2 regions of the Halopseudomonas sp. T1L2 genome follow, and region 2 is predicted to be linked to the other one. Evidence: predicted binding sites of a transcription regulator. Region 2 holds the regulator's gene; the other holds the start of a gene.
The links. The regulator sigma-54, encoded in region 2, starts transcription at its own class of promoters, with help from an activator protein. The targets are predictions, from matches to a motif close to ANTGGCATNNANNTTGCTNT.
Positions count from the first base shown of each region.

Region 1 (4,292 bases), 490 kb from region 2:
GCCGGATCGGCAGGGTTGCGCAGCAGCAGTCCGCCGGCTCGGGCCAGCCCGCGGGTGCTCTGCTCCATCAGTCGGTGATGGGCATTGATGCGATCAAGGTTGGCATAAAAGGTGTCGGTAATCTGGCGTTCGCGCAACGTACCCATCGCATTCTCGGCGAACTCCAGATTCAGGCTGGCGATCAACCAGCTGCCGAGCAGGAACAGCCCTACCAGCAGGCTGAGCAGAACCATGATTGCGCGTTTGACTGGCAGCATCCCTGTCACCCTCAACCTTAGCGGCTGTTGATACGCTGTTGCAGGGCGCTGCGCGCACTGGTCAGCTGGTCATTGCTGAGTTGGCCAGACAGCTGTTCGACGTAGCGTCGGCCGCGGGACTCTCCGTTCACCAGCGCCAGACTTAGCCAGAAGTATGCCTGCTCCAGATCTTGCGGGCCGCCATTACCCTGCATGTAATCAAGCCCCAGACGGTATTGCGCTTCGGCTGACCCAAGCTCTGCAGCCTCGGTTAGCCAGCGGCGGGCAGACGCGGTGTCTGGGTGGTTGCGAGCCAGCTGAAGTATTGAAGGTATGTGCTCAGCCAGGGCGGCCCGACGCAGTTGCTCCTCGGCCTTGTTCGGGCTGACGGCGGTTCCGGTTCCGTTCAGATACGCCAGGGCCAGCTGATAGCGGGCTTCGGGCTGGCCGCTGTCGGCTGCCTTTTTCAACCAACTGAAGGCGTCCCTGTCGGCTTCGCTGCTGTTTTGTCGCTGCAGTAGATCAGCCAGCAGCAGCTGGCCCGCAGTATTGCCCTGTTCGGCAGAGTCGCGGGCCCAGCGCAGTGCCGTGTCGCCTTGCCCGGTGCTGTCGGCAATGCTTGCCAGGTGATGCTGGGCCTTGGCATCGCCTGCTTCGGCTGCAGCGCGGCAGGCATTGCCAGCCTGGCTGTAGTTGCGGATGGCAAACAGCAGGTAGCAGGTTTCCTGCTGGTCCGTGGTTGGGCTGCTTCTGGACGGTGTACTTGCGGGCTGCGGTACCCGGGCTGCAAACGCGCCCACCTGGTTTGGGCAGGAAAACTGATAGCCGGCACGCAGTCTCCGCAAGTTGTCGCGGGTCGGTTGCTCGGCGGCGTAGCGTTGGCCGATGGCCTCGCAGCGGCTGTCTCGTTCTTCTTCGACCAGTGGAATGTAGTCTGAGTAGACCGGATCGTCGGCGTGGGCGTTCAGGTAGCGGGTGAGGGGATCGATGTACGGTTGCGCGAACAGCGCTTCGACGTCGGCATGGCGCTGCCGGGCAGCCGGGTCGCTGGTCAGTCTCGAGGCCAGGTCGGCCAGGCGTTGGCTCTGGGTTCTGATTATTTCACCGGAACGGCTCAGCAGGCTGTCGGGTTCAGACAGGGTTTGGCATCCGCTGAGGGCGATGCTCAGTCCAAGTAGCAGAGCGATAGGCGCGCGCATGATACCTCTCGGGTTGCGACCAGCCGGCGAGTATCGGGCTGTAGTGGCAGTGGATGGCAGCGTTCGGTGCTCACGAATCTGCCGGGTCAGTCATCTGGCCATCCTTTGCCGTTACAGCGTCAGGCAGTTTATCAGAAGGTTTGCCGGGACGAAGCAGAACTCGAGTGCAGGCGAACAGCCATTGGTAGACCTGTACCGGGCCTGCGGGTTCCTAAAGTGGAACGCTTCTTGCGTAGTCCCGGGTACAACGCAATCTGCGTCAAATATTTGATCTGGGGACTTTTTCGCCAATGGCTGTCGATCGCGCGCAACTGATGGGAAATATGCGGACCAATCTGGCCGGCTTGCGCCACGGCAGTCTGGGTATCCCGATTCTGCTGCTGGTGATGCTCGGCATGATGATGCTGCCGATCCCGCCATTTCTGCTCGACGTACTGTTTACCTTCAATATTGCGTTGTCGCTGGTCGTATTGCTGGTGTGCGCCTACGCGCTGCGACCGCTGGATTTTGCCGTTTTCCCGACCATCTTGCTGGTCTCGACCTTATTGCGTCTGGCGCTCAACGTGGCCTCGACCCGCGTAGTGCTGCTGTATGGCCACGAGGGTGGGGATGCGGCCGGTAAGGTAATCCAGGCCTTCGGTGAGGTGGTGATTGGCGGTAACTACGTCGTTGGTCTGGTGGTGTTCGCGATCCTGATGATCATCAACTTCGTGGTTGTCACCAAGGGCGCAGGCCGAATTTCCGAGGTGAGTGCGCGCTTTACCCTGGATGCCATGCCGGGCAAGCAGATGGCAATCGATGCCGATCTCAACTCCGGTCTGATCGATCAGGATCAGGCCAAGGCGCGTCGTCAGGAAGTGGCCCAGGAGGCCGAGTTCTACGGTTCCATGGACGGTGCCAGCAAATTCGTGCGCGGTGACGCCGTCGCCGGCCTGCTGATTCTGTTCATCAACGTGATTGGTGGTCTGGCTATCGGCATGGCGCAGCACGGGCTGCCGTTTGCCGAGGCCGGTCGCATCTATGTGCTGCTGACCATCGGTGATGGCCTGGTTGCCCAGATCCCGTCGCTGCTGCTTTCGACTGCCGCGGCGATCATGGTGACCCGGGTTTCCTCCTCGGAAGACATGGGGGCGCAGGTTCAGCGTCAAATGTTTGCCTCACCCAAGGCGCTGGCGGTGGCTGCGGCGATTCTGATCGTCATGGGGCTTATCCCTGGCATGCCGCACTTCTCTTTCCTCAGTCTCGGTGCGATTGCGGCGGCGGGTGCCTACCTCATCGCCAAGCGTCAGCAGGCCAAGGAGGAAGAAAAGGTGCAGGAAGAGCGTCAGCAGGCCCAGTTGCCGGCCGTTCAGGCGCCGGAGGCCCGCGAGCTTGGCTGGGATGATGTGACCCCGGTTGACATGGTCGGGCTTGAAGTCGGGTATCGACTCATCCCGCTGGTTGATCGCAATCAGGGTGGGCAGCTGCTGGCGCGGATCAAGGGCGTTCGCAAGAAACTTTCGCAGGATCTGGGCTTTCTGATGCCTTCGGTCCATATCCGCGACAACCTTGATCTGGCGCCCAATGCCTACCGCCTGACGCTGATGGGCGTGGGTGTGGCCGAGGCCGAGATCTACCCCGACCGTGAGCTGGCGATCAACCCGGGTCAGGTTTTTGGCGAGATCAAGGGTGTGCCCGGCAAGGATCCGGCGTTTGGTCTGGACGCAGTCTGGATTGAGCCTAACCAGAAGGATCAGGCGCAGTCACTCGGCTATACCGTGGTTGACGCCAGCACCGTGGTTGCCACCCATATCAACCAGATTCTCTACAAGCACGCCCACGAGCTGATTGGTCATGAGGAAGTGCAGCAGCTCATGCAGGTGCTGGCCAAGGCGTCGCCGAAGCTGGCCGAGGAGCTGGTGCCGGGGCTGATCTCCCTGTCCAACCTGCTCAAGGTGCTGCAGGGCCTGCTGCAGGAACAGGTGCCGGTTCGTGACATCCGGACCATCGCCGAGGCCATCGCCAACAACGCGAACAAGAGTCAAGATACCGGCGCGCTGATCGGCGCTGTGCGTGTCGCGTTGTCACGCTCAATCGTGCAAAGCATTGTGGGGCTTGACTCTCAGCTGCCTGTGATCACGCTGGAGCCAAGGTTGGAACAGATGTTGCTACAGAGTATGCAGAAGGCCGGTCAGGGCGCCGACGACGGTATGTTGCTGGAGCCTGGCATGGCCGAGAAGTTGCAGCGCTCACTGTCTGATGCCGTACAACGGCAGGAAGTGCAGGGCAAGCCGGCAGTACTGCTGGTGGCGGGGCCGATTCGAATGATGATGGCCAAGTTTGTACGCTACGCAGCCCCGGGCGCCCATGTACTGTCCTACCAGGAAATTCCGGACAGCAAGCAGGTCACCATCATTGCGACGGTTGGCCAGAACTGAACTGCAGCACTCTGAATGAATGACAGCAACCGCCAGCGGGCGGTGCCAGAAAAGCGACGAGGTCAGCCATGAAAGTCAAACGTTTCTTTGCCGCAGACATGCGCCAGGCGATGAAGCTGGTTCGCGATGAGCTGGGCGCTGATGCGTCGATCATCGCCAATCGCCGGGTGGCCGGTGGCGTTGAGCTGACCGCTGCGCTGGACTACGAGGCGCCCCGTCTGACGGCACCGACACCGGGTCTGGATGCTGAATTGAAAAAGACCCAGGAGCGCATCGTTGCCGCGCGCGCCGAGCTGGAGGTGGGCGAGATGGCCTCCCACGATCAGCCGCTGGTCAATCGTCAGCTGTTTGGTGACAGCATGCGCCACGCGGCTCGCCAGGGTTCTGTGGAGGCCCGTGATCTGCTGGATCGGCTGATTCAGGAGCCGGTTGAGCCGGCG
Region 1 covers NZ_AP040865.1:1,721,372-1,725,663, reverse strand. The annotation lists gene ACZ5WQ_RS07990 (EAL domain-containing protein) at 1-257, opposite strand, end outside; gene ACZ5WQ_RS07985 (tetratricopeptide repeat protein) at 275-1,435, opposite strand; gene flhA (flagellar biosynthesis protein FlhA) at 1,726-3,852, shown strand; gene flhF (flagellar biosynthesis protein FlhF) at 3,921-4,292, shown strand, end outside.
Region 1: a site for sigma-54 is predicted at 1,651-1,670, ahead of flhA (flagellar biosynthesis protein FlhA). Genes of this name have one in related genera too.

Region 2 (4,292 bases):
GGCGTGCAGACCGAGTTTGTTGATGATCAGAACACGGGAGCTTGGCATCAGGGCAGGTCGCGGTGGCGTATCAGCAGGTTGGGTGTGTCGGCGCTCAGTTCGCGCACCAGTCGCTCGGCAATGTAGACCGAGCGGTGATGGCCGCCGGTACAGCCGATGGCGATGGTCATGTAACTGCGTTCGCTGGCGGCGTAGCGGGGCAGCCATTTCTGCAGGTAGTGACAGATGTCCTGGTACATATCTTCCACTTCCGGCTGTTTGCCCAGGTAATCACTGACCGGGGCATCACGGCCGGAAAAGGCGCGCAGGTCGGGCAGCCAGTAAGGGTTGGGCAGGCAACGCACGTCGAATACCAGGTCGGCATCCACCGGCAGGCCGCGTTTGAACCCGAATGACTGGATCAGGACCGAGGGCTGGCTGCCCTTGGTGCCGAGCAGTCGCTGTTTCAGGTGGTCGCGCAACTGGTAGAGATTCAGGTGGCTGGTGTCGACCTTGAGCGTGGCCAGGTCGATGATCGGTTGCAGCAGCAGTGCTTCACGGTCCAGGGCCTCGCCAAGTGACAGGTTGCCGTCGGTCAGCGGGTGTTTGCGGCGGGTTTCCGAAAAGCGCTTGATCAGTACGTCGTTACGCGAGGCCAGGAACAGCACGTCACACTGGACTCCTGCATTGCGTACGTCCTGCAGCAGCTCGGGGAAGCGTGCCAGGTCGTTGGGCAGGTTGCGGGCGTCGATGCTGATGGCGACTTCCGGCAGGCTGAAATCATTCTGTCTTGCCTGGCGGGCCAGTTCGGGCAGCAGGCCTGCGGGGAGATTGTCGATGCAGTAGAAGCCGTTGTCTTCAAGCAGATGCAGCGCGGTGCTTTTACCCGAACCGGAACGGCCGCTGACGACAATCAAACGCATGTCAGCCTCCGTCGCCGTCGCCAACCATGACGCGATAAAGCGCATCCGCGTCCGGTGCTGCGCGCAGTGCATCACGCAGCTCGGCGTTGTCGAGCTTGCCAGCCAGCATTTTGAGAATCTGCAGGTGTTGCTCGGTGGCTTCCTGCGGGACCAGCAGCACGAAGATCAGGTCGACAGGTTGGCCATCGAGAGCGTCGAAATCGATTTTGCCGTCCAGCTGCAACAGGGCGCCTATGGCCTGGTGGCAGTCTTCCAGACGACAGTGAGGGATGGCAATGCCATTACCAAAACCGGTTGACCCCAGGCGTTCACGAGCGATCAGGTTTTCGTAGATGGCGTCAGGATCCAGGTTGGTGTGCTGGGCGACCAGCTTACCGATCAGCTCCAGCACACGTTTTTTGGATCCGCCCTGAACGCCGGCGAAGGTACGTTCAGGGGTCAGGATGTGGTCTATTTGCATGGTGATGCAGTGAAGGTCCGGTTATCGGTCGTTCGCGCCTTGCTGACGGTCGATGTGCTTTTCCTTGTGCTTGATCAATTGGCGATCCAGCTTGTCGGTCAGCAGGTCAATGGCGGCGTACATATCGGAGTGTTCTGCCAGGGCAACCACTTCACCACCGGCAATGTGCAGGGTGGCTTCAGCCTTCTGCCGGAGTTTCTCTACTTCCAGGGTGACCTGGACGTTGGTGATCTTGTCGAAATGCCGCTCCAGGCGGGACATTTTTTCGGTGACGTAGTCGCGCAGTGCGTCGGTGATATCGAGTTGGTGACCGCTAATGTTCAGTTGCATACGGCATCTCCTGATTGGCTTGTTGTTGCTGGGTGACGACCTGTCACCCGGTATTGCCACTTGCGTGATCCCTGAACTGGATCTGCTGCGTTGAACGGCTCATTCGAGCCTGTTTTCGCAGGTACTAGACCAGTCTCTTGCGTTCGCTCGAAGGCGCGATGTTGAGCGACTCGCGGTATTTCGCGATGGTCCGTCGGGCTACTTCAATGCCCTGTTCTTCAAGTAAACCAGCGATCTTGCTGTCGCTCAATGGTTTCTTTGGGTTTTCTGCTGCGACCAGCTTTTTGATCAGCGCGCGGATAGCGGTGGAGGAAAATTCCCCGCCTTCGCTGGTGCCGACGTGGCTGGAGAAAAAGTACTTCAGCTCGAAGATGCCGCGCGGCGTGTGCATGTATTTCTGGGTCGTAACCCGCGAAATAGTCGACTCGTGCATGCCGACGGCTTCGGCGATGTCATGCAGCACCAGTGGCTTCATCGCCTCTTCGCCGTGCTCAAGAAAGCCACGCTGGTGTTCGACGATCTGGGTGGCGACCTTCATCAGGGTCTCGTTGCGACTCTGCAGGCTCTTGATGAACCAGCGCGCCTCCTGCAGGTTGTTGCGCAGGTAGGTGTTGTCGTCACTGGAGTCGGCCCGTCGCACCATCGAGGCATAGTGGCCGTTGACGCGAACCTTGGGTACCGCTTCCTGGTTCAGTTCAACCAGCCAGCGATTGGCGTCGCGGCGCACAATCACATCCGGTATCACATACTCCGGCTCGCCCGAGGCGATTTCCGAGCCCGGGCGGGGGTTGAGCGTCTGAATCAGCGCAACCACGTCACGCAGCTGGTCTTCCTTGAGCTTGCTGCGGCGCATCAACTGGCTGAAATCGCGGCTGCCGAGCAGTTCCAGGTGATCGCGCACGACGCGGGTCGCCTGTTCCAGCATCGGGGTGTTCTCGGGCAGCTGACGAATCTGCAGCAGCAGGCATTCGCGCAGATCCCGCGCGCCAACGCCTACCGGCTCGAATTGCTGGATGCGATGCAGCACCATTTCGACTTCATCGAGTTCGACTTCGAGCTCTGCGGGCAGGGAGGCCAGAATGTCATCCAGCGACTCTTCAAGGTAGCCGTCGGCATTGATGCCGTCGATCAGCGCTGTGGCGATCTGATAATCGGTTTCCGACATCGGCAGCAGGTTCAGCTGCCATTCCAGATGACTCTGCAGGGTCTCGCCGGTGCCGGTACGCGAGGTGTAATCCCAGTCCTCGTCATCCTGGCTGGGCAGCGAACTGGCAGAGGTCTGGTAGACGTCTTCCCATTGGGTATCGACCGGCAGTTCACTGGGAATCTGTTCATTCCAGTTGCCTTCCTGGTCGTTTTGTCCGTGCTGCTCGATGGAGTCGAGGGAGACCGGCTCGGGCAGGGTTACCGCGGGGGCGTCATCGTCGCCGCTTTCCTGGGCGCTGCTGCCGTAGTCGTCATCGCCGTCGTCTGCCATTTCCAGCATCGGGTTGGCTTCCAGTGCCTCCTGCACCTCCTGCTGGAGGTCAAGGCTGGATAGCTGAAGCAGTCTGATGGCTTGCTGCAGCTGCGGTGTCATCGTCAGCTGCTGCCCCATCTTGAGGACGAGCGAGGGTTTCATTGTGTCGCGAAATACCTTGTGCGCTTGATCAAACCATGTGCCGGGCGAAGTCCGGACTCGTTCCCCGCTAGCATGCCTGAGTTGCGGGTGCTTTTATAGCCGGAAGGCGTGGCCCAGGTACACATCTTTCACTGTCTGGTCCGCCAGCACGGTCTCGGCGTCGCCGTCAGCGATGATGTGGCCGTCGTTGACGATATAGGCCTTGTCGCAAATGTCCAGCGTCTCGCGAACGTTGTGGTCGGTGATCAGTACGCCGATGCCCTTGTCCTTGAGGTGCTGGATGATCTGCTTGATGTCGTTGACCGAAATCGGGTCTACCCCGGCAAAGGGCTCGTCCAGCAGAATGAAGCTGGGGTCGGTTGCCAGTGCGCGCGCAATCTCGGCGCGCCGGCGCTCACCACCGGACAGGCTCATGCCAAGACTGTCGCTGAGGTGGTGGATATGGAATTCACGCAGCAGCGATTCGAGTTTCCCCTCGCGCGCCTGACGGTTCAGGTCCTTGCGGGTTTCCAGAATCGCCATGATATTTTCGGCGACGGTCAGCTTGCGAAAGATCGAGGCTTCCTGCGGCAGGTAGCCGATGCCTTCGCGGGCCCGGCCGTGCATCGGCAGGCGGGTCACGTCCTTGCCGTTGACGGTGACCTGGCCTTCATCCGCCTTGACCAGGCCAACGATCATGTAGAAACAGGTAGTTTTGCCTGCGCCGTTCGGGCCGAGCAGGCCGACGACCTGGCCGCTATCGATGGATACGGACACATCACGGACGACCTTGCGCGATTTGTAGGCCTTGGCCAGATGGCGCGCCTGTAATGTGGTCATGGCGTTGCCGGCTCTTCGCTTGGCGCTTCGGTATTGCGGCTGCGCGGCTGAATCACGATTTCGATACGCCCTGAGCCCCCGCCGCCGTTGGCGCCGCTGCTGCTGTTGCCGGCATCGACGACCTGACGCTGAATGTCGTAGCTGACATGCTCACCCTGGA
Region 2 covers NZ_AP040865.1:2,210,430-2,214,721, reverse strand. The annotation lists gene ACZ5WQ_RS10400 (HPr family phosphocarrier protein) at 1-48, opposite strand, end outside; gene rapZ (RNase adapter RapZ) at 48-902, opposite strand; gene ptsN (PTS IIA-like nitrogen regulatory protein PtsN) at 904-1,362, opposite strand; gene hpf (ribosome hibernation-promoting factor, HPF/YfiA family) at 1,384-1,692, opposite strand; gene ACZ5WQ_RS10380 (RNA polymerase factor sigma-54) at 1,817-3,313, opposite strand; gene lptB (LPS export ABC transporter ATP-binding protein) at 3,407-4,132, opposite strand; gene lptA (lipopolysaccharide transport periplasmic protein LptA) at 4,129-4,292, opposite strand, start outside.